3 regions of the Rhizobium sp. SU303 genome follow, and region 2 is predicted to be linked to each of the others. Evidence: riboswitches for the same ligand, from Rfam matches in the RefSeq annotation. Region 2 holds a riboswitch; each other region holds the start of a gene.
The links. A riboswitch is a leader RNA that binds a small molecule or an ion and turns the genes downstream of it on or off. The one in region 2 is predicted to bind thiamine pyrophosphate.
Positions count from the first base shown of each region.

Region 1 (2,197 bases), on a different replicon from region 2:
TCCTGGCCGATATGCAGGCCGTCGGCGCCGATGGCGATTGCCGCCTCGACGTCATCGTTGACAATGAGGAGGGCGCCGGTCCCATCCAGCGCCTGTTTCAAGGCGCGGCCGGTCTCGATCATCCTGATGGTGCCGGCATGTTTGTCGCGCAGCTGCACCATGGTCGCGCCGCCGGCAATGGCAAGGCGCGCGGTCTCGACCATGCCGATCTCCGCGCAGAGATCGGCGTCGAGGACGAGATAGAGCGAAAGGTCGAAAGCCTTCATACCACCGATATCCTTGCCCTGGCGTCAAGCGTTTCGGCGTCGAGCGCGGCCAGCGCATCGAGGAAGCGCCAGGAGAAGGAGCCGGGGCCGGCCGCTCCAAGGGCGGCTTCCTCACCGGCGATGGCGAAGGTTGCAAGTGCAGCGACCGTCGCACCAAAGATGTCCTCAGGCGCTGTCGCGGCAAAGGCGCCGACGAGGCAGGTGAGCGAGCAGCCGAGTGCTGTGACCTGAGGCATCAAGGCCGATCCGCCTTCGATGCGCACGGCCTGCTCGCCGTCGGTGACGAAATCGACGGCGCCGGTGACGGCCACGACCGCCCGCTGTCGCTCAGCCAGCCATCGCGCCGAACCTTCCGCCTGCTCGACCGGATCACGGCTGTCGACGCCCTGGCCGCGGCTCTCTCCGCCAGCAAGCGCGATGATCTCGGAAGCGTTGCCGCGGATGATGGTCGGGCGCAGGGCGAGCAGTTCGGCAACCGCATTGCGGCGGAAGGTCGTGGCATAATGGGCGACCGGATCGAGCACCCAGGGTTTGCCGGCGGATGTCGCCGCCTTCGCCGCCGCCTGCATGCCGTCAATCCATTGCGTCGACAGCGTGCCGATATTGATTGTCAGCGCGCTGGCGATCCCGGCGAATTCGCCGGCTTCTTCGGCGGCATGCACCATGGCGGGCGAGGCGCCCGCGGCAAGCAGGACATTCGCGGCGATATTCATGGCGACGTAATTGGTGATGCACTGAACGAGCGGCGGCTTCTCGCGCATCGCCTTCAGCATCGCTCCTGGTGTGGTCCTGGTCTGCATGTGGCCCCTTTCAGGCGGGGGCGGGCACGGGGCGGTTGGTGCGGGCGGTGCCGCGGCCCCGAGCGACTCCCTCCGCCGGCATTATCCGGTTCAGGTTCGAAGGGTGCTTCTCAGCCCGTCTGTCGACGAACGCCCCTGTCTCTCATCGCGCTCTTTTTCGCAGAGAACGGGACTGATGTCATCCTGAAAATGACAATTCCACGACTGACAGCGCCGTGCGTTTTTTTACGAAAGGCGATCAGCCGACGATCTTTGCCAGCAGCCGTCCGACATCCTCGTTGGCGACATTGTTATGGGCATCCGACGCCGCTGTCTTGATGATGTACTTGTCCGCCAGGAAGGTGTTGACCTTGCCGGCCTGCGGCGTGAACACGGCATCCGTATCGTCCTCGACAGCCTGTCCCGCCTTCAGGTGCTGCGGACCGTTCGCCCCCATCGCCCCGAACTCGTCGTTGGCATCGCCGATGCTCTTGGCGATATCGCGCGACAGGCGCGACGCCAGCGCATAGGCAAGCGTGCAGGCGAGATCGTTGTGGGTGTGGGTGATGCAGATCGGGCCTGTCGGTTTGCCAACGACATCGGGAAAGGCGCCGGCAAGGCCCGGCTTGATCTCCTTGGCGAAGCCATTGTGCGAGAAGGCCCCCTGCAGCAGGGTGAGCGAGAAGAATTCCAGCTTCGGGACCGGGGTGAGCCCGTTGGCTGATGCCGCGACCAGCCGGGCGCCGAAGCTGTGGCCGACGAGATGCAGGCGGATCGGCTGTTGCAGCACGAGCTTCGACAGCACGCTTTTCGTCAACGCCTCGCCGACGATGCCGGCGCGCTTCTTCATTTCGTAATAGGTCAGCTGGTTCAAAAACCGCGCCACCGCCGCTCTCGGGCCGGAGATCAGGCCCGAGACGACGTCGCCGAGCCCTTGAGCCTTGCCGACGGAGCTTTCGAGGTTAAATGTCGGCGCCGCGATGAGAGCTTCCATCAGCATTTTGGCGCTGGTGGCATCGTCCGTGGCGAGCGCAATCGGCGCTGAATCCGCTTTGAGTTCGGAATCCGTTCCCGGAGAACCGAGTGCTTCGTTGCCGTTCTTGACGAGGAAAAACGACGTCGTTTCATCGAGCGTCTTCGCTGCCGCCCGCG
Region 1 is NZ_CP088097.1:334,657-336,853, forward strand. It holds gene thiE (thiamine phosphate synthase) at 1-266, opposite strand, end outside; gene thiM (hydroxyethylthiazole kinase) at 263-1,066, opposite strand; TPP riboswitch at 1,117-1,213, opposite strand; gene RlegSU303_RS30530 (hypothetical protein) at 1,305-2,197, opposite strand, start outside.
Region 1: linked by a shared signal. The riboswitch ahead of thiM (hydroxyethylthiazole kinase) and the one ahead of RlegSU303_RS26710 (hypothetical protein) in region 2 are both predicted to bind thiamine pyrophosphate.

Region 2 (2,197 bases):
CTGGCCAGAAAGCTAACGTTGCAAAACGCGCAGTTGAGAAAAATGCTAGAGCGGTTTGAACGGTGAGCGTGGCGTGCTGTCTGCCCTTTTAAGCTTGTTGTACGTGAACAATCTCAGATTTGAATAGGGTGTCGCCGGTTCGAGTCCTTTCAAGGCGAGCATCCTTGACTTTCGCAATGGCGGCCGAAAAGATTGCTGAATGACGGCTTAGCGCGCCGCTGATTACGGTTGCCATCAGTTGGATCGACGCCACGGGCCCAAGCAGATTTGAATGCACGCACGGAAGTCACCTAGCTCTTCTTGACGGCAACGTTATCAAGGACCGCGCACAGGGTCTTCCCCAGCTTCTGCGCATCGTCATTTGCCTCCGCAAAGGAGGCGGTGCCGCGAGCGTCGGCACGGAAGCCATGCCTCCGCCCGCGACTACACTCCAAAAAGCAGGGCGCGCCACACGCGGGCGGTTTTAAAACGCAGCATGGATGACATTCCTTGCGTGTTTCGCGCCCTCACCGAAAGTCACCCTTCGCGAGTGTATCCGCAGGGTCGTACAAGCACTATCAATTGTCCACGCGCAGGGTCTGGTTCATGGCCGCATTGGTGCAGAAAACATCCTTACTGATGCCGGCGAGGATCCGGATTTCTTGCGGGTTTCGAATGGAGTCTCTGGCTGAATGCCCATCAACCGGAGTCGATGAACGCGCCTTGGGCGACGGCGCTCATGATCTGCAGAGCGGGGCGTATTCGTTCGATGGTGACTGGCGGGCACTGGGCCACATGGTTGATCGCCCGACCCACCGCCACTTCCCGCCGGGCGAATTCCGCCGTCACATGATCCGGAATATGCGCGCCGAAGCTCTCGCCGTCGCGGACTACGGCATCCGCCTGCGCCTTGCGGCCGGGGTTTTCGCGGATGGCGATGAACTCCATTTCCGGCGTGATGATACCGGCGCGCGCATAGGCAAACTGGGTGCCGGCCTCGCCATCCTTTGCGCGTAGCGGCCGGCGTAGCGTGGGAACTTCGGGCGTCAGCCTTTCGCCGCTGGCAAAGCCGTTGTCTTCGGGACGGACATGGCGGTCCTGATAGGCCTCGACGTCGCCGCGGGCGAGAACCCAGTCGCGTCGCAGTGAGGGCAGCCCCTGTTCGATACGGATCTCGGCGCCCTCGAGCGTATAGGGGCTGGAGGAGTCGTAGACCACAACGGGCGGCTCGCCTGATGTCGGATGTAGGCTGATTTCGCGCATCGGCACGCAAATGTCGGGATGGACGCCGCCCCGAATGTAGATCTTCCTGGATGCCGGCAAGGGGCCGGTGGTGTGGGTTGGGGTGGCTGCGATATTCATGGTTTGAGGTTCCAACTTTCGATTGGAGACCCAGTCCTCAGCCGGAATGATGAAAAGACGCCGGCACGGATTCCACGCGTGAATCCACTGCTTCGAGCGCTTGCACCGTCCCTACGCCAGTATGAACTGGATCAGGTTCAACGGGTCACTGCGCGCGATAGCAGTACCTCAGCCCCTTGATGGGACCCCCTGGTGAATGCAAAAAGCGTAGAGGTTTGCCGAGGGAACTGTCAAGCGACAATCTGCGATGGCTTGGGGTCAGGTTACACACAGGCTATCGTGCGTGGTCGCCGCGATCAAACGAATCGACAAGTCAATCGCCCGACCGGCACGCTTGTGCAAGCCGGACGCCTTTGTCCCATGCCGTGGCTTTCTATTTTATCCCGCGCAGTGCAGCAAGTGTACCGAGATACCGAAGCGCTATTGAGAAAGCAGGCGCGGAACTGGAAAGTCTAGGACCTTGTCCGTGTAACTTTCGACCAAGGCGCTAAACGGAGTGCCGTCTTGAAGTTTCAGTATGGCACGATGTTCGAGCAGGAACGGCGGCAGGCTAAGGGAACTTGTTTTATGCGTTATTAAGCCGTCCATGTCCCAGCCTTCGGATAGAGGGGACCAGAGCAACTTGGCAGACAGGTTTGTGCGAGTGAAATTGAGAGCCTGAACGGCTCTGCCAAACGCGATATCGCTGGTATTCAACGCCCGATTCATTTCTGCAGTTAATTTTGCAGGTACATACCAGTTGTCGGCTTCGGACAAGACGCGGTCGCCGCAGACCAGGCGGACGCGGCGATAAGCGATAAGCTCACCGGGTCCAACGGTCAGAAGTTCATGGATGTGCTCATCGGCCGGTTTGCCT
Region 2 is NZ_CP088096.1:451,703-453,899, forward strand. It holds gene RlegSU303_RS26705 (hypothetical protein) at 1-66, shown strand, start outside; partial or broken gene RlegSU303_RS26710 (hypothetical protein) at 781-1,341, opposite strand; TPP riboswitch at 1,432-1,542, opposite strand; gene RlegSU303_RS26715 (hypothetical protein) at 1,762-2,197, opposite strand, start outside.

Region 3 (2,197 bases), on a different replicon from region 2:
AGTGCCGCCGGTTGCGTCAATCGCCCTTAACATATGAGCGCGCCGACCGAAAGAAAGGCGCGCATCGATCTTTCCGGGAGACACTAGCCTTCCCGAGAAGTTTCAGCCTTTAGTTTTCGGTCTCCAGAAGCCGCGCGCCCGGCCCTTCCTTGCCGAGCCGGTCGCAGGGATTGCGCAGCGGACAGCTTTCGATCGACAGGCAGCCGCAGCCGATGCAGCCGGTCAGACGGTCGCGCAGCAGGCTAAGCCGCCTGATTCGCGCGTCGAGATCATCCTTCCACAGCGCCGACAGCGTCTGCCAGTCGGCCACGGTCGGCGTGCGTCCCTGCGGCAGGGACTCGAACGCCGCCTGGATTTCCGAAAGTGGAATGCCGACACGCTGCGCCACCTTGATGATGCCGAGCCGGCGAAGCACATCGCGCCCATAGCGCCGCTGATTGCCTCGAGAGCGGATGCTCGAGATCAGCCCCTTGGTTTCGTAAAAATGCAGCGCCGAGACGGCCAGGCCGCTGCGCTCCGCCACTTCGCCGACCGTCAGGAGCTTGCCGAGCGGCGCTGCCGGAATTGTATCCATGCCTCTTGACCTCAAGATTAGTTGAGGTTTTATAACCCTTGCTCCTGCAATCGTAAAGTCCGCTAAGGATGCTCTATCACTTTGAATCTGCGCATATCCTTTTCCGAAAATCGATTCCGATTTTCGGGGTTATGCACTAGCCGCCTGAGGGAGGAAGCTCCGGTTCCGTTCCCGGCAGGTACGGAACCATTGGGAACACCCGGGCAGATCCTCCGCCCGGGTGTTTTCCGTCACATCCGGTTCATTCCGACCGCACGGACGGGTTCGCAATTTTGCTGTTGCGGGGAGAAAACCCCGGTGATAGTTTCCGCGCAAATAACAGGGGAGCTCCGTATTGCCGGGGCTGAGATGTGAGGCGCAAGCCTCTGGACCCTTCAAAGCTGATCTGGGTAATGCCAGCGGAGCGAGGTTCAGATGTTCTCAGGCGCACAAGTGTCACTCTATCCGATGTCCGACAATTTCGTCGGCATCATTCTCGATGCCGTCACGGCGCTCGATCCCTATCGCAACCGGCTGCGCATCGAGACCGATGACATCTCCACACTGCTGGTCGGCCCGCCTGACATTCTCTTCGCCGCCATGCACGACCTTTTCGTCGCTGCCGCGAAGACCGGCGAGCATTGCGTGCTGTCCGCTGCCATTTCACGCGGCTGCCCCGGCGAGCCCGACGACGCCATCTGCGGCGTCAGCCCCTCCCTCGGCCAGGCGGAGCCGCTTGCCGAGCGTATAACAGCCGCACTTGCCGCCGTTGAAACCACCGCCGAGACCAGACAACCGACCGCCGCGCAATTCTCGCTCTACGTCATGGGAGCCGGCACCCATATGGACGAGATCTACGGCTGCATCGACTTCCTGAAGCGCTCCGGCACCTTCGACCGCGCCAAAAATTTCTGCACCAGGCTCTCTGGCGATGCCGGCGCGGTGTTCGCCACCATTCGTGAGGCCTTCTTTCGCTTCGGCGAACCCGAAGGGCATGTGACCCTCGACATCACGGTGTCGGCCAACAGCCCGACGAAAGCTTGAAATCGAACGCTGATGATACCGTCAAAACCATCGGAATCGCGCCTTGCCGCGCTCCGCGCCGCTCTCTACCGGGGCATACCCGCCTTGCTTGCCGGCTGCGCCTTTTTGGCGGCATGGGAACTCTATGTCGATCTCTCCGGCATCAAACCATCCATCCTGCCGGCGCCTTCGCGCATCGTCATGCAGGGCTGGCTGAACCGCGAGGGACTGATTGCCAATACCTGGCCCACGCTCGGCGCGACACTCGGAGGTTTCGCCCTGTCGCTGGCCTTCGCCTTTGCCGCCTCGATCCTCATGGATTTCGTGCCCTTCATGCGCCGGGCATTGCTGCCGATCTTCATCGCCAGCCAGACCCTGCCGCTGGTGGCGATCGCGCCCCTCGTCGTCCTTTGGTTCGGCTTCGGCCTGTTGCCGAAGATCCTGCTGGTGGCGCTCGTCACCTTCTTCCCGCTGCTCGTCGCCTTGCTGCAGGGCTATGAATCGACCGACCGCGACATCGCCGAATTGCTGAATTCGATGAAGGCGAGCCGTTGGCGCATTTTTTGTCTGGCACGGCTTCCCTCCTCGCTGCCTTATTTCTTCGCGGGCCTGCGGATCTCG
Region 3 is NZ_CP088095.1:4,280,277-4,282,473, forward strand. It holds gene soxR (redox-sensitive transcriptional activator SoxR) at 110-574, opposite strand; TPP riboswitch at 885-998, shown strand; gene RlegSU303_RS21100 (YkoF family thiamine/hydroxymethylpyrimidine-binding protein) at 989-1,597, shown strand; gene RlegSU303_RS21105 (ABC transporter permease) at 1,610-2,197, shown strand, end outside.
Region 3: linked by a shared signal. The riboswitch ahead of RlegSU303_RS21100 (YkoF family thiamine/hydroxymethylpyrimidine-binding protein) and the one ahead of RlegSU303_RS26710 (hypothetical protein) in region 2 are both predicted to bind thiamine pyrophosphate.